DNA from 3 places in the Shewanella sp. FJAT-52076 genome. Region 3 is predicted to be linked to each of the others. Evidence: predicted binding sites of a transcription regulator. Region 3 holds the regulator's gene; each other region holds the start of a gene.
The links. Region 3 encodes NrdR, which represses ribonucleotide reductase genes. Its sites were predicted from a motif close to AAACACNANATNTNGTGTTT; they were not measured.

Region 1 (3,281 bases), 900 kb from region 3:
CCGCCTCGGTGCAACGGTTACCGGCATCGATATGGGCAATGAACCGCTGGAAGTGGCGAGATTACATGCCCTCGAGACTGGTGTATCCCTCAATTATGAGCGCTGCACTGCAGAAGAGCACAGAGAGTCCAATAAAGAAGCCTATGATGTGGTCACTTGTATGGAAATGCTCGAGCACGTTCCGGATCCCCTGTCGGTGATAGCCGCCTGCTGTGACATGGTCAAACCGGGTGGGTATGTGTTCTTCTCCACCATTAACCGCAACTTGCGCTCTTATGTGGAAACCATTCTCGGTGCCGAATACCTGCTGAAAATGCTACCTGTGGGAACACACGATCACGGCAAATTCATTCGCCCTTCTGAGCTTATCGCCATGGTCGACCAAACCGAACTTCTCTGTAAAGACGCCACCGGTGTGACCTACAACCCGATCACCGGCACTTTCCGCTATACCAACAGTGTTGAAGTCAATTACATGATTGCAACGGTAAAACCCCTTGAGTGAGCGTCTATCAGTGGGGGGAGTGTTGTTTGACCTTGATGGCACTCTGGTAGATACAGCGCCGGATTTGGTGGCAGCACTCAACCTTGCTCTGGATGACTTTGGTTTTTCCAAAGCGGAGCAGGACCGAATGCGCCACATAGCATCCCACGGCAGCCTTGCCTTGGTAAAAGCCGCGCAGCCTGGCCTTGAAGATGCTGTAGCCACACAGGTACAGCAGGCGCTTTTAGCGCACTACGCTAAGGTGAACGGCACTGAAGCCAAGCTGTTTCCCGGAATGACGCTGTTGCTTGACCATTTAAACAGTCGGCAAATTCCCTGGGGCATTGTCACCAATAAAGCTGCCCGCTACGCAAGACCGTTGTTGGACAGACTCGGTCTTGCTCAGCAATGCACCACGCTTATCAGTGGCGATACTGTCACCCGGGGGAAACCCGATGCAGCCCCCATGTTACTTGGCGCATCATATCTGGGACGAAAAGCCGGACACCTCTTATATCTTGGGGATGCAAAACGCGACATGGAAGCGGCGCGCAAGGCCGGCATGGTTTCAGTACTGGCTTCCTGGGGTTATCTGTCATCACTCGATGAAGCCGATGATTGGCCAATCGATATACATTTGAAGCAACCTCAGGATTTGATTGCTCACCTTTAAGGCGGGTTTGAAGCTCGTTACGCCGGCAGTGTGACTGTCAAGGGATCATGAATCGATCGCTTGCAAGATAAGCGATCGATTCGTTTCACTGACAGGGTCAAAAAAGTGTCATATTAACGACATGGCACACGGAAATTGAGCTGGGAAGTTAGTCGACACTAACGTTGGTTTTTTTCCTCAAGATATCCACAAGTTCTTCATCGAATTCTTACTTGCAAATGCCCTCTTACCTCACTATCTTGTATCTTAACTTTTAATAAGCACCATATCTTGTGTATTGGTAGCAATCAGACACACTAGAAGTGTCCACCCCGAAACGCTTGTTGTGCCAGTATAAAGCGCTGGTTCGGGGCGCATGGCACGATTGTTTACATGGATATGTAGGGCAATACCAATCTATAAAGGCCTATCTTCAATGAATAGCAACATGACAGTCACAAAACGCAGTGGCGAACGCGAGCAGATCGATCTCGACAAAATCCACCGCGTGGTTACCTGGGCAGCCAAGGGCTTAAAAAATGTTTCCGTTTCTGAAGTAGAACTGCGTTCACACCTGCAGTTTTTTGAAGGCATCCCTACCGAAGCCATCCACGAAACAATTATTAAAGCTGCTGCGGATCTGATCTCTCCCGAGTCTCCGGACTATCAGTTTCTGGCCGCCCGCTTGGCTGTATTCCATCTTCGCAAAAAAGCGTTCGGCCAGTTCGAGCCGCCAAAGCTGTATGACCATGTGGTCAAACTGGTTGAGATGGGCAAGTACGACCGCCACATCCTCGAAGACTACACCAAAGAAGAACTGGACGTTTTAGACAGCTACATCGACCACTGGCGTGATATGAACTTCTCATACGCCGCCGTGAAGCAGCTGGAAGGCAAATACCTGGTTCAAAACCGCGTCACCCACGAAGTGTACGAGAGCGCCCAGTTCCTCTACATCCTGGTTGCGGCCTGCCTGTTTGCCGGTTATCCAAAAGAGACCCGCCTGAAGTACGTAAAAGACTTCTATGATGCGGTATCTACTTTCAAGATTTCCCTGCCTACACCCATCATGTCCGGTGTACGTACCCCTACCCGTCAGTTCAGCTCTTGCGTACTGATTGAGTGCGGTGACAGTCTGGATTCTATCAACGCCACCGCGTCCTCCATCGTGAAGTACGTGAGCCAGCGCGCCGGTATCGGCGTGAATGCAGGCCGTATCCGTGCCCTGGGTAGCCCAATCCGTGGCGGTGAGGCCTTCCACACCGGCTGCCTGCCCTTCTACAAATATTTCCAGACTGCGGTGAAGTCCTGCTCCCAGGGCGGTGTACGCGGCGGCGCGGCAACGCTGTTCTACCCAATCTGGCACCTGGAAGTGGAGTCGCTGCTGGTACTGAAGAATAACCGCGGCGTGGAAGACAACCGTATCCGTCATCTGGACTATGGTGTGCAGCTCAACAAACTCATGTATCAGCGCCTGATCAAGGGTGAGAACATCACGCTGTTCAGTCCATCAGACGTGCCTGGTATGTACGATGCCTTCTTTGAAGATCAGGACGAATTCGAGCGCCTGTACACCAAGTACGAGCAAGACCCGAGCATCCGTAAGAAGTCGCTCAAGGCCGTTGAACTGTTTTCACTGATGATGCAGGAGCGTGCTTCTACCGGTCGTATCTATGTGCAGAACGTGGATCACTGCAACACCCACAGCCCATTTGACTCAAGCGTTGCGCCTATCCGCCAGTCAAACCTGTGTCTGGAAATTGCGCTGCCAACCAAACCACTGGACAGCGTCGATGATACCAATGGTGAAATTGCCCTGTGTACCCTGTCGGCACTGAACCTGGGCGCCATCGAGAACCTTGAAGAGCTGGAAGGTTTGTCAGACTTGGCGGTACGTGCCCTCGATAGCCTGCTGGACTATCAGGACTACCCTATCAAGGCAGCCAAGCTCGGCTCCATGAATCGTCGTACTCTGGGTATCGGTGTGATTAACTTTGCCAACTACCTGGCCAAGAACGGCAAAAAATACTCAGATGGCAGTGCCAACAACCTGACCCACAAGACCTTTGAAGCCATTCAGTTTAACCTGCTGAAAGCCTCTATGAATCTGGCCAAGGAAAAAGGTGCCTGCCCGGCGTTCCATGA
Region 2 (3,281 bases), 330 kb from region 3:
TTTTCCACATCCAAATGGAAACTGTTGGTGTAATAGCCCTTGTCAGTCACCCCTTGTATCAGGCCAAAGGCCTTGATATCCAGCTTGGCAAAACGGCTGCACAGGCTTTCGCTGGGTGTACTGTAGAGGCTGAAGCCGTAGCCGGTTTCCTGCTTCCACTGCTCGGTGGCCTGCTTGAGGCGCGCTACGATGGCAACGGCCTTTTGCCGCAGCAGCTCTGAGTCGTACACATGCTCCTTCGTGCCATAAAGAGCATTGACGGTTTCATGCAGACCTATGTATCCAAGGGAGATGGACGCGCGGCCATTTTTGAAAATAGGCTCAATATCATCGTCCGGACGCAGGCGCACGCCGCATGCCCCTTCCATATACAAAATGGGTGCAACTCGGGCCTTAACCCCTTTCAGACGTTCGATACGGCTGTCCAGTGCCTGGCGTGCCACCTGCAAGCGCTCCCCGAGCAGGGCATAGAAGCGATTCTCATCGCCATCTGCTTCAATGGCGATACGTGGCAGGTTAAGACTGACCACACCCAGGTTATTTCGGCCTTCATGCTCCATTTCGCCGTCTTTTTCATACACCCCGAGGAAGCTGCGACAGCCCATGGGGGTTTTGAATGACCCGGTGACCCGTACCACTTGCTCGTAGTTGAGAATATCCGGATACATGCGCTCGGTGGCGCACTTGAGTGCCAAGCGCTTGATATCGTAGTTGCAGTCGCCTGCTTTGTGGTTGATGCCATCACGGATGGCAAATACCAGTTTGGGGAATACCGCTGTCTTGCGGTTTTTACCCAGTCCCGCCATCCGCACCTTGAGAATGGACTGCTGAATAAGCCGCGACTCCCAACTGGTGCCCAGACCAAAGCCAAAGGTAACAAAGGGGGTCTGTCCGTTGGCCGTATGCAGGGTGTTCACCTCGTATTCCAGCGACTGGAAGGCATCGTGACACTCTTTTTCCGTCAGGGCACGGGCATAGGCCACGGCATCGGTAATGCCCCAATGCAGCGCAGTTTGGTAGTGTTTGTCGTAGCTCTTGGCCACATAGGGCGACAGCACTTCATCGATGCGATTGATGGTGGTACCGCCATAGATGTGGCTGGCCACCTGGGCGATGATCTGCGCAGTAACCGCTGTAGCGGTGGAAATGGACTTGGGCGTCTCGATTTCGGCGTTGCCCATCTTAAAGCCCTTGGTCAACATGCCGGCAAGGTCAATCAACATGCAGTTGAACATGGGGAAAAAGGGCGAGTAATCCAGATCGTGATAATGGATCTCTCCCGCCTCATGGGCCGCCACCACCGCCTTGGGCAATATGTGGCGCTTGGCGTAGTGACGCGCCACAATACCGGCGAGCAAGTCACGTTGGGTCGGGATCACCTTGGAATCTTTATTGGCGTTTTCATGCAGCAGCGCCGCATTGGTTTGCTCCACCAGAGAACGAATTTCCAGATTCAGTCGGCTGGTCGCTTCACGGCACACGTCTCTGTCGTGGCGATACTCGATATAGTGACGGGCAACCTCTTTATAGGGACCGGACATCAGGCAGTTTTCCACCGCATCCTGCAGCTCGTGGATAGCAACTTCGTCGCGCTGTTCCACCTCGGCTGCCACCACCGAAGCCACCGTGGCCGCATAGTCTTTATCCTCGACACCGGCTGCGCCCTGGGCTGCAATAACAGCATCCCGCAACCGGGTTTCATCAAAGGCTGCGCGGCAACCATCCCGCTTGATAACCACTGGCATATACAGGTCCTCTCTGTTTACCCAATCACTATATGTTGAGCTTATTTTTTATCCAGATACAAAATGTAGTGTATTAGGCGATAAATACCAGACCGATACCTTGATATGGATCATGTTTGGGAAAAAGATAAATTTCCCCTTTTTGAAAACCTGTGGCAGGTAACTCTTTCACGATTTAGCCCCTTGACCGGAAGAAAAATCACCATTAGGCAGGCACAAAAAAGCCGCCAAACTCATCGAATGAGTGGCGGCGTTTAGGCAGAAAAAATGGGATTATCCGAGGGCGGCTTCCAGCAAATGGGCCTGGGCCATCACTGCGCTGTAGCCCGCATCGATGGCCTCGGCAGCGCGGTGGAACTCCATGGTGCCTATATCGGCGACCTTGGGTACCAAACACACATCGGGCGGGTCGCCCATCAGGCGCGCCCTCTTATGCCGTTGCTGCACTATCTCCATGGACTGATTCATTACCGCCAGCATGCCGGGATCGTCCCGGGTGCCAAGGGCAAATTTGTCCGACAGGCTGGCAATATAGTCGCGGCCGCGGGCAAAGAGGTCCATAAAGCCACCCTCTTGCTCGGCAAGGGCCCGGGTTTCTTCCTGAGGACTGATGGCCTCACTGCGAAGGTCAACCGGCACCGCCTGAATACGGCTGCGGCGCTGTCCATCCAAATCGACTGCAATCACCAAATCCACATCAAGTGCACGACAGGCTGACACGGGCACAGGGTTCACCACGGCGCCGTCCACCAGCCATCTGTGCCCCTGACGTACCGGCGGCAGTATTCCGGGCATGGAGCAGGATGCCCTCACCGCATGGCGCAAATCCCCCTGGCGAAACCAGATCTCCTGGCCGCTGTACAAATCGGTCGCCACCGCAATAAAGGGCATGGACATGGATTCAATGTCCATACTGCCGATGCGACTTTGCATCACATCAAACACCTTTTCGCCCCGAATAAGCCCGCCGCGGCGCCAGCTTAAGTCCATCAGTCCGAGCACATCCCAGCTCGAAAAACTTCTGACCCAGGCTTCGAGGTCGCTAAGGCGACCGTTAACATAAGCTGCCCCAACCAAGGCCCCAATAGAACACCCAGCGACCCGTTCGGGTTTTATTCCCAGCTCATCGAGGGCATTGAATACCCCAATGTGGGCCCAACCTTTAGCGGCACCACTGCCCAGGGCAATTCCAATACGGGGTTGGCTCATCTACGACTCCTTTGCAAAGATGAAGGCAAGAATGACTCTGACTATAAACGACAAGCGCCGGCAGGTGCCAGCGCTTGGGAAGAAAGGAAACAATCTATTGTTGCCGGGCCTTGAACAGGTAACCCAGCCAGCCAAACCAAGACCCCACAGTGACTGCCAGTATCCACCAGCTCTTTTGGCGAGCAGTCACCACGTCAGATAAGCCGATGTGTAACACCGGGATCATCCAACCAAAAATCACGATGGCGAGTGCAATCCAAAAATCCATTTGCGCCTCCGGGGCGGCAGGGTCGTTGTGAGTGTTAATTTTTCAATTGCCCAAACATA
Region 3 (3,281 bases):
GGGTTGTTTTGATGATGAAACACAGTCATCGGCACAGAGAGGGATTTTCATCATATTGCGGCTGGGATTGTGATCAATTGCAGAGTAGAATACCGCGCAACCCTACCTATAAGATTTGCCAGCTGGAGTGACCAATGCTGAAGAAGACCATGAATATTGCCGACTATGATCCCGAGCTGTTCAAGGCGATTGAAGACGAAACCCTTCGCCAGGAAGAGCATATCGAGCTGATTGCCTCCGAGAACTACACCTCTCCCCGCGTGATGCAGGCTCAGGGGTCACAGCTGACCAACAAGTACGCCGAAGGTTACCCTGGCAAGCGTTACTATGGTGGTTGTGAGTATGTCGACATCGTGGAAACCCTGGCCATCGAGCGCGCCAAAGAACTCTTCGGTGCCACTTTCGCCAACGTACAGCCACACTCCGGCTCACAGGCCAACAGCGCCGTGTACATGACCCTGCTGCAGCCAGGCGACACTGTACTGGGCATGAACCTGGCCCACGGTGGTCACCTGACCCACGGCTCACCGGTAAACTTCTCTGGCAAACTGTACAACATCATTCCTTACGGCATCGACGAGTCCGGCAAGATTGACTACGACGAAATGGAGCGTCTGGCCGTTGAGCACAAGCCAAAGATGATGATTGGCGGTTTCTCTGCCTACTCTGGCATCGTTGACTGGGCCCGCATGCGTGAAATCGCCGACAAGATTGGCGCTTACCTGTTCGTGGACATGGCCCACGTGGCTGGTCTCGTGGCCGCCGGTGTGTATCCAAACCCGGTTCCACACGCTCACGTTGTGACTTCTACCACTCACAAGACCCTGGCCGGTCCACGTGGCGGTATCATCCTGTCTGCTGCCAATGACGAAGACCTGTACAAGAAGCTGAATTCAGCGGTATTCCCAGGTGGTCAGGGCGGCCCATTGATGCACGTTATCGCCGGTAAAGCGGTAGCCTTCAAAGAAGCGCTGGAGCCTGAATTCAAGGTGTACCAGCAGCAGGTTGTGACCAACGCCAAAGCCATGGTGGAAGTGTTCCTCGAGCGCGGTTATAAGATTGTATCCGGCGGTACCGACAATCACCTGATGCTGGTTGACCTTATTGGCCGTGACCTGACCGGTAAAGAAGCCGACGCGGCTCTGGGCGCTGCCAACATCACTGTGAACAAAAACTCAGTGCCGAACGATCCTCGTTCTCCTTTCATCACCTCCGGTATCCGTATCGGTACTCCAGCCATCACCCGCCGCGGCTTTAAAGAAGCTGAAGCCCGTGAGCTGACACACTGGATCTGTGATGTACTGGACAATGCCAAAGATGAGAGCGTGATTGCACGCGTGAAAGGTCAGGTACTGGAACTGTGCGCTCGTTTCCCTGTTTACGGTTAACCTTTTAACCTGAATAGGATACACTCATGGCCGCTGCAATAGCGGCCATTTTTATTTGTATTGCGGTTCCATTTTGCCCTTCAATCAGCACGCCAGGAGGCCCCATGCACTGTCCATTTTGCAACGCAACCGACACCAAGGTGATCGACTCCCGTCTGGTGGGAGAAGGGCATCAGGTCAGGCGTCGGCGGGAGTGCACCGAATGCCACGAGCGTTTTACCACCTTTGAAGGCGCAGAACTTGTGATGCCAAGGGTGATTAAGCGTGATGGTACCCGTCAGCCATTCGATGATGAAAAGCTGCGCAGCGGCATGCTCAAAGCCGTGGAAAAACGCCCCGTGTCCATCGATCAGATTGACCAGGCGATGAACAAGATTAAGTCGACCCTGCGCGCCACCGGCGAGCGGGAAATCCCCTCAGAGATGATTGGCAACCTGATGATGGATAGCCTGATTGAGCTGGATAAAGTGGCCTATATCCGCTTTGCCTCAGTTTACCGCGCCTTTGAAGACGTATCTGAGTTTGGTGAAGCCATCGCCAGACTGCAGAAATAAGCACATCAGCAACAATCAGGGTTTCAGAAAAGACAGCAGCGCGGCAATCATCCATGAGCACATCCGTCACCAGCCAGTTTTCTCCACATGACCATGCCATGATGGCCCGCGCCATCATGCTGGCCAAACGTGGCCAGTACACCACCCGCCCCAATCCCAATGTGGGCTGCGTGATAGTGAATGACGCCGGTGATATCGTAGGTGAAGGCTGGCATGTCCGCGCCGGTGGCCCCCACGCCGAAGTGCATGCACTGAGACAAGCCGGAGACCGCGCCCAAGGCGCCACAGCCTATGTCACCCTCGAGCCGTGCAGCCATTATGGCCGCACTCCGCCCTGTGCCAAGGCGCTGATTGATAATGGTTTAAGACGTGTTGTTGTCGCCATGACCGACCCGAATCCGCAGGTGGCGGGCAGGGGGCTTAAGCTGCTCCAGGACGCCGGTATCGAGGTGGCCCACGGCTTGATGGAAGCCGAAGCGCGGGCACTGAACCCGGGCTTTTTATCGCGAATGGAGCGTGGCTGCCCGTTCGTTAGCGTAAAAGTGGCGGCAAGCCTTGATGGTAAAACCGCGCTCTCCAGCGGTGAGTCCAAATGGATCACCGGGCCCGAGGCGCGCCGTGACGTGCAAAGGCTGCGCGCCATGTCCTGTGCTCTGATCACCGGCATCGATACCGTACTGCTGGATGACCCCAGCCTCAATGTGCGCCATGGTGAGCTTGGCAGTCTGGCGGCAAGCCTGACGGAAGCCGAGCTTATCCAGCCTATCCGGGTTGTGCTCGACAGCCAGCGGCGCATGAGCGCCGATGCCAAACTGTTCGGTATTGCCGGCCCGATTTTACTGGTATCCGCTGAGCCCTACGATGCCCATTTTTTGCATTCATTGCCGGACTTTGTCACCTGTTTGACCCTGCCGGGTGGTGATGGCCGTATTGACCTTGCCGCGCTGCTTAAACACCTCGGTGAAAACTGCAACCGGGTGCTTGTGGAAGCCGGCGGTACCCTCGCCGGCGCTTTTATCGCCGCAGGACTTTGTGATGAGCTGGTGCTGTATCAGGCACCCAAGCTCCTTGGCAGCCATGGCCGCGATATGCTGCAGCTGCCTGATTATCAGACCATGGCCGAGTTGCCGGGTCTTAAGCTTATTGATGAGCGCAAACTGGGCCAGGATTGGCGCTTTACCTTCACTGTGGCCTGAGCGTCAGCAGCCGCTGCATCGAGCCTAAAGAGGATTTATGTTTACCGGGATCATTGAAGCCGTAGGCCATTTAAGACGAATCGATCGCAAGGGCGATGATATTCGCCTGACGGTAGCAAGTGGCAAGCTGGATTTATCTGATG

Region 1: the regulator NrdR is predicted to act here: its motif matches at 1,416-1,435, upstream of nrdA (class 1a ribonucleoside-diphosphate reductase subunit alpha).
Region 2: the regulator NrdR is predicted to act here: its motif matches at 1,769-1,788, upstream of nrdD (anaerobic ribonucleoside-triphosphate reductase).

What each region holds. Positions count from the first base shown of each region.
Region 1 is NZ_CP080415.1:2,078,415-2,081,695, reverse strand. It holds gene ubiG (bifunctional 2-polyprenyl-6-hydroxyphenol methylase/3-demethylubiquinol 3-O-methyltransferase UbiG) at 1-505, shown strand, start outside; gene K0H79_RS08915 (HAD family hydrolase) at 528-1,157, shown strand; gene nrdA (class 1a ribonucleoside-diphosphate reductase subunit alpha) at 1,573-3,281, shown strand, end outside.
Region 2 is NZ_CP080415.1:1,512,046-1,515,326, reverse strand. It holds gene nrdD (anaerobic ribonucleoside-triphosphate reductase) at 1-1,745, opposite strand, end outside; gene rssA (patatin-like phospholipase RssA) at 2,019-2,954, opposite strand; gene K0H79_RS06535 (hypothetical protein) at 3,049-3,222, opposite strand.
Region 3 is NZ_CP080415.1:1,177,982-1,181,262, forward strand. It holds gene glyA (serine hydroxymethyltransferase) at 135-1,388, shown strand; gene nrdR (transcriptional regulator NrdR) at 1,493-1,942, shown strand; gene ribD (bifunctional diaminohydroxyphosphoribosylaminopyrimidine deaminase/5-amino-6-(5-phosphoribosylamino)uracil reductase RibD) at 1,996-3,138, shown strand; gene K0H79_RS05160 (riboflavin synthase) at 3,176-3,281, shown strand, end outside.